Regions from separate parts of the Brotomerdimonas butyrica genome, predicted to be linked through region 3. Evidence: predicted binding sites of a transcription regulator. Region 3 holds the regulator's gene; each other region holds the start of a gene.

Region 1 (3,170 bases), on a different contig from region 3:
CTCCATGTACTCTGACATGTCTATACGCACCATGTTTTTCTCGGAGTCAAACAGCGCTTCTGACAAAGCTTTCGCAAGCTCGGTCTTGCCGACGCCCGTAGGTCCGAGGAATATGAACGATCCGATCGGTCGCTTCTCGTCCTTGAGCCCTGCTCTTGCTCTGAGCACAGCCTCTGCAACAGCCTTGACGCCTTCTTCCTGGCCGATGACTCTCTTGTGAAGTATCTCAGGCAGCTTTAACAGTTTTTCCCTCTCGCTCTCTACGAGCTTGCTTACAGGGATACCCGTCCAGCCGGAGATGACTTCCGCGATCTCCTCTTCGGTGACTTCTTCCTTGAGAAGTCTGGATTCCTTGGCCTCTTCAGCCTTTTCCTTCTCTACCTCAAGTTTCTTTTCGAGGTCAGGCAGCGTTCCGTATTTGAGCTGTGCCAGCTTTTCGAGATCGTAATGCCTCTCGGCTTCTTCCATCTGATGCTTTACATCCTCGATCTGCTGCTTTACAGCCTTTACCTCGGTGATCGCTTTCTTTTCGCCTTCCCACTGTGCGCGCATCGCATTGCTTTCATCGCGAAGCTGTGACAGTTCTTTTTCCAAAGCTGCCAGCCGTGCTTTCGAGCCGGCGTCTGTCTCTTTGCCGAGCGCCTGCTTTTCTATCTCGAGCTGCATTATCTTTCTCGATATCTCATCGAGTTCAGCCGGCATGCTGTCGATCTCGGTCCTGATCTTCGAAGCCGCTTCGTCCATCAGGTCGATCGCCTTGTCAGGCAGGAATCTGTCGCTGATGTATCTGTCGGAAAGCGTTGCGCATGCGATCAGCGCGCTGTCTGTTATCCTTACGCCGTGATGGATCTCGAATCGCTCTTTCAGACCTCTGAGGATCGATATCGTGTCTTCCACTGTCGGCTGGTCTACCAGCACCTTCTGGAAACGACGTTCCAGTGCGGCGTCTTTTTCTATATATTTCCTGTATTCATCGAGCGTAGTCGCACCTATGCAGTGCAGCTCGCCTCTCGCAAGTTTCGGCTTGAGCAGGTTGCCGGCGTCCATTGCTCCTTCTGTCTTGCCTGCGCCGACTATGTTGTGTATCTCGTCGATGAAGAGGATTATCCTTCCTTCGGATTTCTCGATCTCGTTAAGTACAGCCTTGAGCCTTTCTTCGAACTCGCCTCTGAACTTTGCACCTGCGATCAGCGATCCCATGTCCAGTGCAAATATCGTCTTGTCCTTAAGGCCTTCAGGCACGTCTCCGTTCAGGATCCTCTGTGCCAGTCCTTCTACGACAGCCGTCTTGCCGACGCCCGGTTCTCCGATCAGCACCGGATTGTTCTTAGTCCTTCTGGAAAGGATCTGGATCGTATGTCTGATCTCGCTGTCACGGCCGATCACCGGATCGAGCTTGCCTTCTCTTGCCATCTCTACGAGGTCTCTGCCGTACTTGTTCAGCGCATCGTAGTTTTCCTCAGGATTCTGGCTTGTCACTCTCTGGTTGCCGCGCACTTTGTTGAGCGCATCCAGGAATTTTTCCTTCGTGATGCCGTATCTCTTGAAAATCGCAGCTGACGGCGTGTTGCGCTCATCGAGGAGTGCCAGATAAAGATGTTCGACGCTGATGTATTCGTCTTTCATCTTTTCGGCTTTCTTCTCCGCATTGAGGAAGATCTGCTGCAGCCTCCTTGTCGAGTACATGTTCTCAGCACTTCCGGAAACCTTAGGCAGTTTATCTATCTCGCTTTCCAGAGCTCCGATTATCTCACCCGTGTTCACTTCCATGAACTTGAGCAGTTTCGGGATCAGCCCGTCCTTCTGCATAAGGAGCGCCAGATGAAGATGTTCTCCATCTATCTGCTGATGCCCTTCTTCTATTGCTATATTCTGACAATCTATTATCGCACTCTGTGCATTCTGTGTGTATTTTTCTATGTTCATAAACCCCACCTCCGTATGGTTTAATAATGTTCCGCAGGTATATTTTCCCTTGCTGATTATTATTTTAAACCTGGAAAAAGCAAAAGTCAACAGTTTTTTAGCACTCACCTTAAAAGAGTGCTAATAATTTTTAAAAATTATGCCTTTTGCCTTGCTTTTATGGCGGAAACCGGAATATCCTGTTACCATTCATTCACTGCCATAAAAATAAAATGAGGAATGATACGATTTCCCGAATAGTCAATTGACACTTCGGGAAATATGCTGAACCTTTCTTCTTTGTATTATACAATTGACATGATTGAATATATCATGGCTTTTATATAAAAAAGAAGCTAAAATACAGAAGAGTTTTTATTGCGGCAACAGCCGCAGAAAGGAGCAAACCAATGAAAACAAGACCCGTGAGGACCAAGCTGCTGACAGTCCTGCTCACACTGTGCATGGTGCTGTCGCTGGCGCCGATGACGGCGGCTACGGCCTTCGCTGCCAATACAACCACCGTCAATAACGAAACAGAGTTGACGACGGCACTTGAAAATGCGGACTGCACCGAGATCAAGTTAGGCGGAAACATTGAGACCACTTACGAGCTCGATGTGAATCGCACCGTGATACTGGACCTGAACGGATATACCCTGAGCTGCAGCTCGACAGATGAGGATATAATTCGGGTGCGCAGCAACGGAAACCTGACAGTAAAGGACAGCGGAACCGGCGGCAAGATCGACGGGCAGAACAAGAACTGCGGAATTGAAGTCAAAGGAGGTACGCTGATTCTGGAAAGCGGCAGTATCGTGAACTGCACGGATGCCGACGGTGACGGCGGCGCTGTGGATGTAGCCAACACCGGTGTAACAGAACCACCTACCAGGTATGGTAAGTTCATTATGAACGGTGGAGCCATCATGGACTGCAAGGCCGCCGATGACGGCGGCGCAGTGGACATTGGCAGCGGCTGCAGCTTCATTATGAACGGCGGCTCCATCGGCAGTTGCAGAGCCGACGATGACGGCGGCGCGGTATATATCAAGCAGAGCGGCACCTTTGAGCTGAACGGCGGTGTCATTCAGAATTGCTCTGCCGGTGCCAACGGCGGAGCTGTGAATATTTACAGAGACGGTCACTTCACTATGACCGGCGGCACTATAAAGAGCTGCAAAGTGGATCTGGGTGGACTTGGCATGGCGGTATATGGCAGCAACGATGAAGCCGTGGTCACCATGACCGGCGGCACTTTTGAA
Region 2 (3,170 bases), on a different contig from region 3:
CGTCGCATCTGCGCCGTCGCGGCTGAAATCCGCACCTCCGAAGCCTCCGGAAAAGCCACTGCCGAATCCGTCCTCATATCCGCCGTAGCTGCCTCCTGCACCTGTTCCCGAGAAACCGTGCGAGAATCCGCCACTTCCCGAAAAACCATGTGAGAACCCGCTACTGCCGGCTGATCTGCCGCTGAAGCCGCCTGAGAACTTTCCGCCGAAAAGGTCCCTGAGGATATCGTCCATATCCCCGCCTTCAAAATGATACTCCCTGTAATTTCCATAAGGGTTACCGCCTGCACCGCCCTGAGCGCCGCCTGCAGTGCCGTCGAACGCCGCATGACCGAACTTGTCATAGAGCTCTTTCTTTTCAGGGTCGTTGAGCACAGAGTAAGCCTCGGATATCTCCTTGAACTTCTCCTCCGCGTCCGCATTGCCTGCATTGGTGTCAGGATGGTATTTCTTGGCCATCTTTCGATAGGCCTTTTTTATATCGCTCTGTGAAGCGTCTCTGCTCACGCCGAGCACTTCATAATAATCTCTCTTTGATGCCATGACCATCACTCCAATCTATATCAAAATCCGATCCCGTGATGTTCACCGGTATCAGACTGTTGTTTGCATTTTATTTTTCTGTAAACATGCTTTACAACAGTACCCCGCAGGAATCATCCCACGGGGTACTCGTCGCTTTTCTGTTTATTATCCCTCAATGGAGATGTAATGTTTTTTATCTTCTATCGCTTTTGCTTCCTCCTTAGGAACTGTAAAGGACAGGATTCCGTTTTCATACTTAGGATGGATGTCATCCTCTGTAACGTGCTCGCCTACATAAAAGCTTCTGCTCATGCTGCCTGCATAACGCTCACGCCTTATATAGTTGTCCTTCTTGTCTTTTTCGTCCTTGTCGAGACCCTTGGCAGCTGTTACTGTCAGGAATCCTTTTTCAAGTTCGATCTGTATTTCATCTTTTTTGAAACCGGCCAGATCTACGTCGACCTCATATCCGGTATCCGTGTCTTTGACGTCTGTCTTCATGAGATTTCTTGCATGTTTGCCATACAGCTTCTTCTCTACATTCGGAAATGCAGGAAATGTGAAATCGTTCATAAAATCGTCAAATAAGTTTTCTCCAAATATTCTAGGCATCATCATAAATCATCGCTCCCTTCAAGTATCAATCTATTGATTTCACGGCGATCAGTTGTCTGGTCTTACGATCAGCTCTTCGTCACCCGGTGATGTTCCGGGCAAACTCTCTGATCGTCGTCTCTCTGATTGATCCCTTTTTCTCTTTGTGATTTTATTATAGCACTTTTGTTAGCACTGTCAAGAGGTGAGTGCTAATTTTTTTGAGATTTTTTATTTTTCGTGATTTTACTGGATTCATCAAGACTTCGAGCTTAACAAGCAATGTAGACTTTCAAGCACTAAACTTAGCGAAACTTAACAAAACTTAAAATTATTACATCTTTTTATTTTATCAAGGTAAAAAGCACTAAAAAACCATAAATTACATGGTTTTCAGTGCTTTTTTCATGTTTTTCCTATTAAATTTTCCTCAGACACCTATATAAGTGAAACTTAGCGAAACTTAAATTATGCCCAATATGGAATATACTTTTTATACCTTGGCGCAGTATCCGGATCCATTACTTTAATATAGCCTCCGTCAACAGCACTGGTAAGAAGTCGAGAGGCTTTCGCTTTCTCTTTCGCTTTCTCTTTTTCTCCTAATCCAAATATTTTTCGAATATCTGAGTTAGAAATCCCCTCAAAATTGACATATGCCAGACATGCTTGCATATAACAAGTACGCATCCGATCTTCTTTCGTAGTTAATTCAAATGGTACTTTAGCAAATAATATCGCTTTTGTGAATTGATTATTCTGATTTTCAATCCTTGGTGCAAGTAACTCATTTTTACCAGTTGCTTCAATAATCTTATCATAACCACTGCCACGTTCCTCACAGATACCACATTTATGCATAAATCCTGCAATATTTTCATTTCTGGATATCGGCACTGAATCTACAATTCTTTCAATTGCTAATAGTGGTGCGCCAGCATTTGAAAACTCAATTCGATTTTTAAACACTTCCACCATCGGATTTGTACCCCTTTGCTGCAGATCCTGATGTATCATAGCATTTGCCAACAACTCACGGATAGCAATTTCCGGGAAACTGACAACAGATTCCCTTGTTGCTTCTACAATTACCTCTTCCTGTGGAATAATCGTCATAATATACTGCACGATTTCTTCATGTGAAAATGCATAACCCGCACAGAATTCTTTTTCCCTGATAGCCTCCAACCTGGAGTTTTCCTTATACCAAATCACTCTGACAGTTCTTCTATGCAAAGATTCAAATTTCTTCAAATCCTTTGCTATCATCAATGCCCCCATGTTTGTGATATCCCATGTGCCGGCATCATTTCTCTTTATGAACTTTTCATGCTGTAAATCTTCCAATACTTTATCCCGATTTCTCGGAATCGGCATTTCCAGTTTATCGTAATACCTTGAGTAATCCAGTAATGATACCATTTCATCTTCATCTAAATTTCCCATCGCAATTCGTAGTTCATATGGTGTAGAATCGAATGTTCTCCATAATTCTCTTTCTTTATCAGGATACTCTTTTAAATTTTTCTTATTTGTTCCAAACTGATCATATAATTATGATAGAAAAACATTAAAGCGGCGGGAAAACAGCGTTCATCTGCAGCGCTGTTTTCCCTTGATATATTACAATAGAAAATTCATCAGGAAGGGTGATCGATTTGACAGCTGCAGGATCTATAGAAAACAAGGAAAAGCAAAAGGAGATCTGCTGCAGATGCTCAATGTCCCCGAAGACGTGCTGCCGTACGCGCTCCTTACTCCAATACAGTACGGCTCACATTTTTCTTTCTCTATTCCCGCAGCCTGTCTATGATGCTCCTGCGCGAGAAGCTTCTGTAAAGCAGAGCCGGGAGCGCTGCGCCTGCCGCCAGGAAGACCGGCGCCGTTATAAATATCCCCTTCAGCGTGAAGCTGTAGCTGTAGAACCAGAACATGCTTTCCATCAGGCTACCCGCCAGCGGTTCGATGATGACGCTGAGCACGAGCGACAGCAGTATCGCACCGGCAGCGTACAGCAGGCCTTCGTATATCAGCATCGACCGCAGCTGTTT
Region 3 (3,170 bases):
TACGCTGATGCATCTTGTTGTCGAAAAGCTCGACTTTGCGGAAGCGGCGGCGCATGGCCGGCAGTACATCAGAGAGACCATTGACAGACTGTGTGAGGACGGTACGATAACGGATGAAGAAGCCGCTGCGGTGCGTATAGATAATATAGAAGCGTTTTTCCGCGGAGAGCCGGGAAAGCGCGCAGCGATGTCAAAGCATCTGTACAAGGAGCGCGAATTCATACTCCGCAGGAATGTAAAGGGAGCAGACACGATCGTGCAGGGTATCATAGACTGCTATTTCGAAGAGGAAGACGGCATCGTGCTTATCGATTACAAGAACAGCTATGCGGGAAACGAAGAACGTGAGCGTGAGCTCGTGCGGATGTATGAAGGTCAGATAGACATATACAGAGAGGCGCTGGAAATCGCATCCGGAAAGCCTGTGAAGGAGGCGTACCTGTATCTGTTCGGATCGAAAAAGTTCATCGCGGTAAAATGAAAAGCGATGTGCAGGACGACGGATATTTTACAATGTTTTTTATTTTTAAAATGAATGATAAAAAATACCGGTAAACGATAAAAAATTTTGAAATAAGTGTTGACAATATACCCATTGGGTGGTAAATTTAAACTGTAGTTAGCACTCGAAGACAATGAGTGCTAACAACAGGAGGCCTAAGATGGATTTAAGTGAAAGAAAACTGAAAATATTACAGGCCATCATAGCTGATTTTATCAGGACTGCCGAGCCGGTAGGCTCAAGGACCTTGTCGAGGAACTATGATCTGGGCATAAGCCCGGCGACGATCCGAAACGAGATGTCGGATCTGGAGGAGATGGGTTATCTTACTCATCCGCATACGTCTTCCGGCAGAGTTCCTTCCGAGAAGGCATACAGACTCTATGTAAATGAGATGATGCCGAGGACAGAGCTCAGTGCGGCGGCAAAGGACGCTATAGCGATGCAGCTTCACAGCAATGTGAACGAGCTGGAGAATATAGTGCAGCGTGCGGCACATGTGCTGTCAGAGATCACGAGTCTTACAGCGTTTGCGATGACACCGAAGAAGGATCAGGACACTCTGAAATATATAAACCTGCTTCCGGTCGATGAGCGGACAGTGGTGCTGATGCTCGTATCGGAGAGCGGCAAGGTGTCCAATACATCGGTGTATCTGGACAGAGCGGCTTCTGAGGAAACGCTCAGGATACTGGCAAAGACGATGACGTACAACTACCGCGGCAAGACGCTGAGCGAGGCACTGACGCTCGATATAATCAAGGCATTCAAATCAGATGCTGAAGCGATGGCAATGTTTGAAAAGAATATCGTTCCGAACTTCGTGAAGACTCTTGAGGATATGCTCAATGTGAACCTTTACATGGACGGACTCACAAACATATTCTCGATACCGGAATACAACGATATCGATAAAGCCAAACTGTTCCTGGAGATGGTGAGCCGCAAGGAGGATCTCACAAAGACTCTGATAAACAGAGACAACGGTGTGATAATAACCATAGGCAACGAGAACCAGAACGAGATGATGCAGGACTGCAGTCTCATAACAGCGACATATCATGTCGACGGCAAGATGGTCGGCAAGATCGGAGTTATAGGTCCTACGAGGATGCGATACGGCGAAGTCACTTCCGTCGTTGAGTACCTTACAGATAATATAAGCAAGGCTTTTATGATAACGGAAGGAGACGAGGATGGCAAAGATTGATATAGACGATAAGGAAAAGAAACAGGAACAGGCTGAAGATCAGGCTCCGGAAGATACAGGGGCTGAAGAAAAGGCCGAAGATAAAGAAGAGACTGGAAAGGATGCCGGCGAAGCTCCGGAGGCTTCCGAAAAGAAGGAGCCGGAGGAAGACGGCGATACCAGATACCTGAGACTTATGGCTGATTTCCAGAACTATAAGAAGAGGGTGGAGAAAGAAAAGACAGATCTTTATTCATACGCCAACGAGAAGCTGATAACCGAGATGCTCGATGTGATCGACAACTTCGAGAGAGCGCTCGAGCATGATGACGGCGACGACGGCTTCAAGAAGGGTATGGAAATGATATTCAAGCAGCTGAGCGACGTCCTTGAAAAGGCGGGCCTGGCTGAGATCCCGGCACTTGGCGAGGAGTTCGATCCGAACTTCCACAACGCCGTGATGACAGAGGAAACTGAAGAATACGAAAGCGGCAAGGTTTCCGGCGTGATGCAGAAGGGCTACACCCTGAACGGCAAGGTAATAAGACCGTCGATGGTAAAAGTAGTCGGCTAGCTTTCGAAAAAATATATATCCAGGAGGAAAATAAAATGGGAAAAGTAATAGGAATCGATTTAGGAACAACAAATTCATGTGTAGCAGTTCTTGAAGGTGGAGAACCTGTTGTAATAGCTAATGCGGAAGGTAACAGAACCACACCGTCAGTCGTAGGTTTTGCAAAGAACGGAGAAAGACTCGTAGGTGAAACTGCAAAGAGACAGGCGATCACTAATCCGGACAGAACGATAGCGTCGATCAAGAGATATATGGGTACAGACCACACTGTAGATATCGACGGAAAGAAATATACACCGCAGGACATTTCGGCAATGATCCTCGGAAAGCTGAAGTCAGATGCAGAAAGCTACCTCGGAGAAAAGGTAACTGAAGCTGTAATCACAGTTCCGGCTTACTTCACAGACAGCCAGAAGCAGGCTACGAAGGATGCAGGAAAGATCGCAGGTCTCGATGTAAAGAGAATCATCAACGAGCCTACGGCAGCATCACTGGCATATGGACTCGACAAAGATGAGTCACAGCACAAGATCCTGGTATACGACCTGGGCGGCGGTACATTCGACGTATCGATCCTCGAGCTGGGCGACGGAGTATTCGAAGTACTGGCAACAAACGGAAACAACAAGCTGGGCGGTGACGACTTCGATGAAGCTCTGCTGAACTTCATGGCTGACAGCTTTGCAAAGGAAAACGGCGTAGACCTCAGAAACGACAAGATGGCGCTCCAGAGACTCAAGGAAGCTGCTGAAAAGGCAAAGAAAGAGCTCTCAAGCGCACAGACCACGAATATCAACCTGCCGTTCATCACAGTGAACGAAAACGGCCCTCTCCACATGAACATGGATATCACAAGAGCCAAGTTCGACCAGCTCACAGCAGATCTTGTAAACAAGACTATAGAG

Evidence for each region. Region 3 encodes HrcA, which represses chaperone genes, less so after heat shock. Its sites were predicted from a motif close to TGTTAGCACTCNNNNNNNNNGAGTGCTAACA; they were not measured.
Region 1: clpB (ATP-dependent chaperone ClpB) is a predicted target of HrcA. The motif match lies at 2,022-2,052, and genes of this name have one in related genera.
Region 2: OCV59_RS00700 (Hsp20/alpha crystallin family protein) is a predicted target of HrcA. The motif match lies at 1,307-1,337, and genes of this name have one in related genera.

Annotation. Positions count from the first base shown of each region.
Region 1 is NZ_JAOQJP010000013.1:11,832-15,001, reverse strand. It holds gene clpB (ATP-dependent chaperone ClpB) at 1-1,926, opposite strand, end outside; gene OCV59_RS09810 (InlB B-repeat-containing protein) at 2,316-3,170, shown strand, end outside.
Region 2 is NZ_JAOQJP010000001.1:160,045-163,214, reverse strand. It holds gene OCV59_RS00705 (DnaJ C-terminal domain-containing protein) at 1-543, opposite strand, end outside; gene OCV59_RS00700 (Hsp20/alpha crystallin family protein) at 691-1,143, opposite strand; gene OCV59_RS00695 (ATP-binding protein) at 1,588-2,565, opposite strand; gene OCV59_RS00690 (ABC transporter permease) at 2,910-3,170, opposite strand, start outside.
Region 3 is NZ_JAOQJP010000007.1:69,503-72,672, forward strand. It holds gene addA (helicase-exonuclease AddAB subunit AddA) at 1-481, shown strand, start outside; gene hrcA (heat-inducible transcriptional repressor HrcA) at 663-1,712, shown strand; gene grpE (nucleotide exchange factor GrpE) at 1,699-2,265, shown strand; gene dnaK (molecular chaperone DnaK) at 2,301-3,170, shown strand, end outside.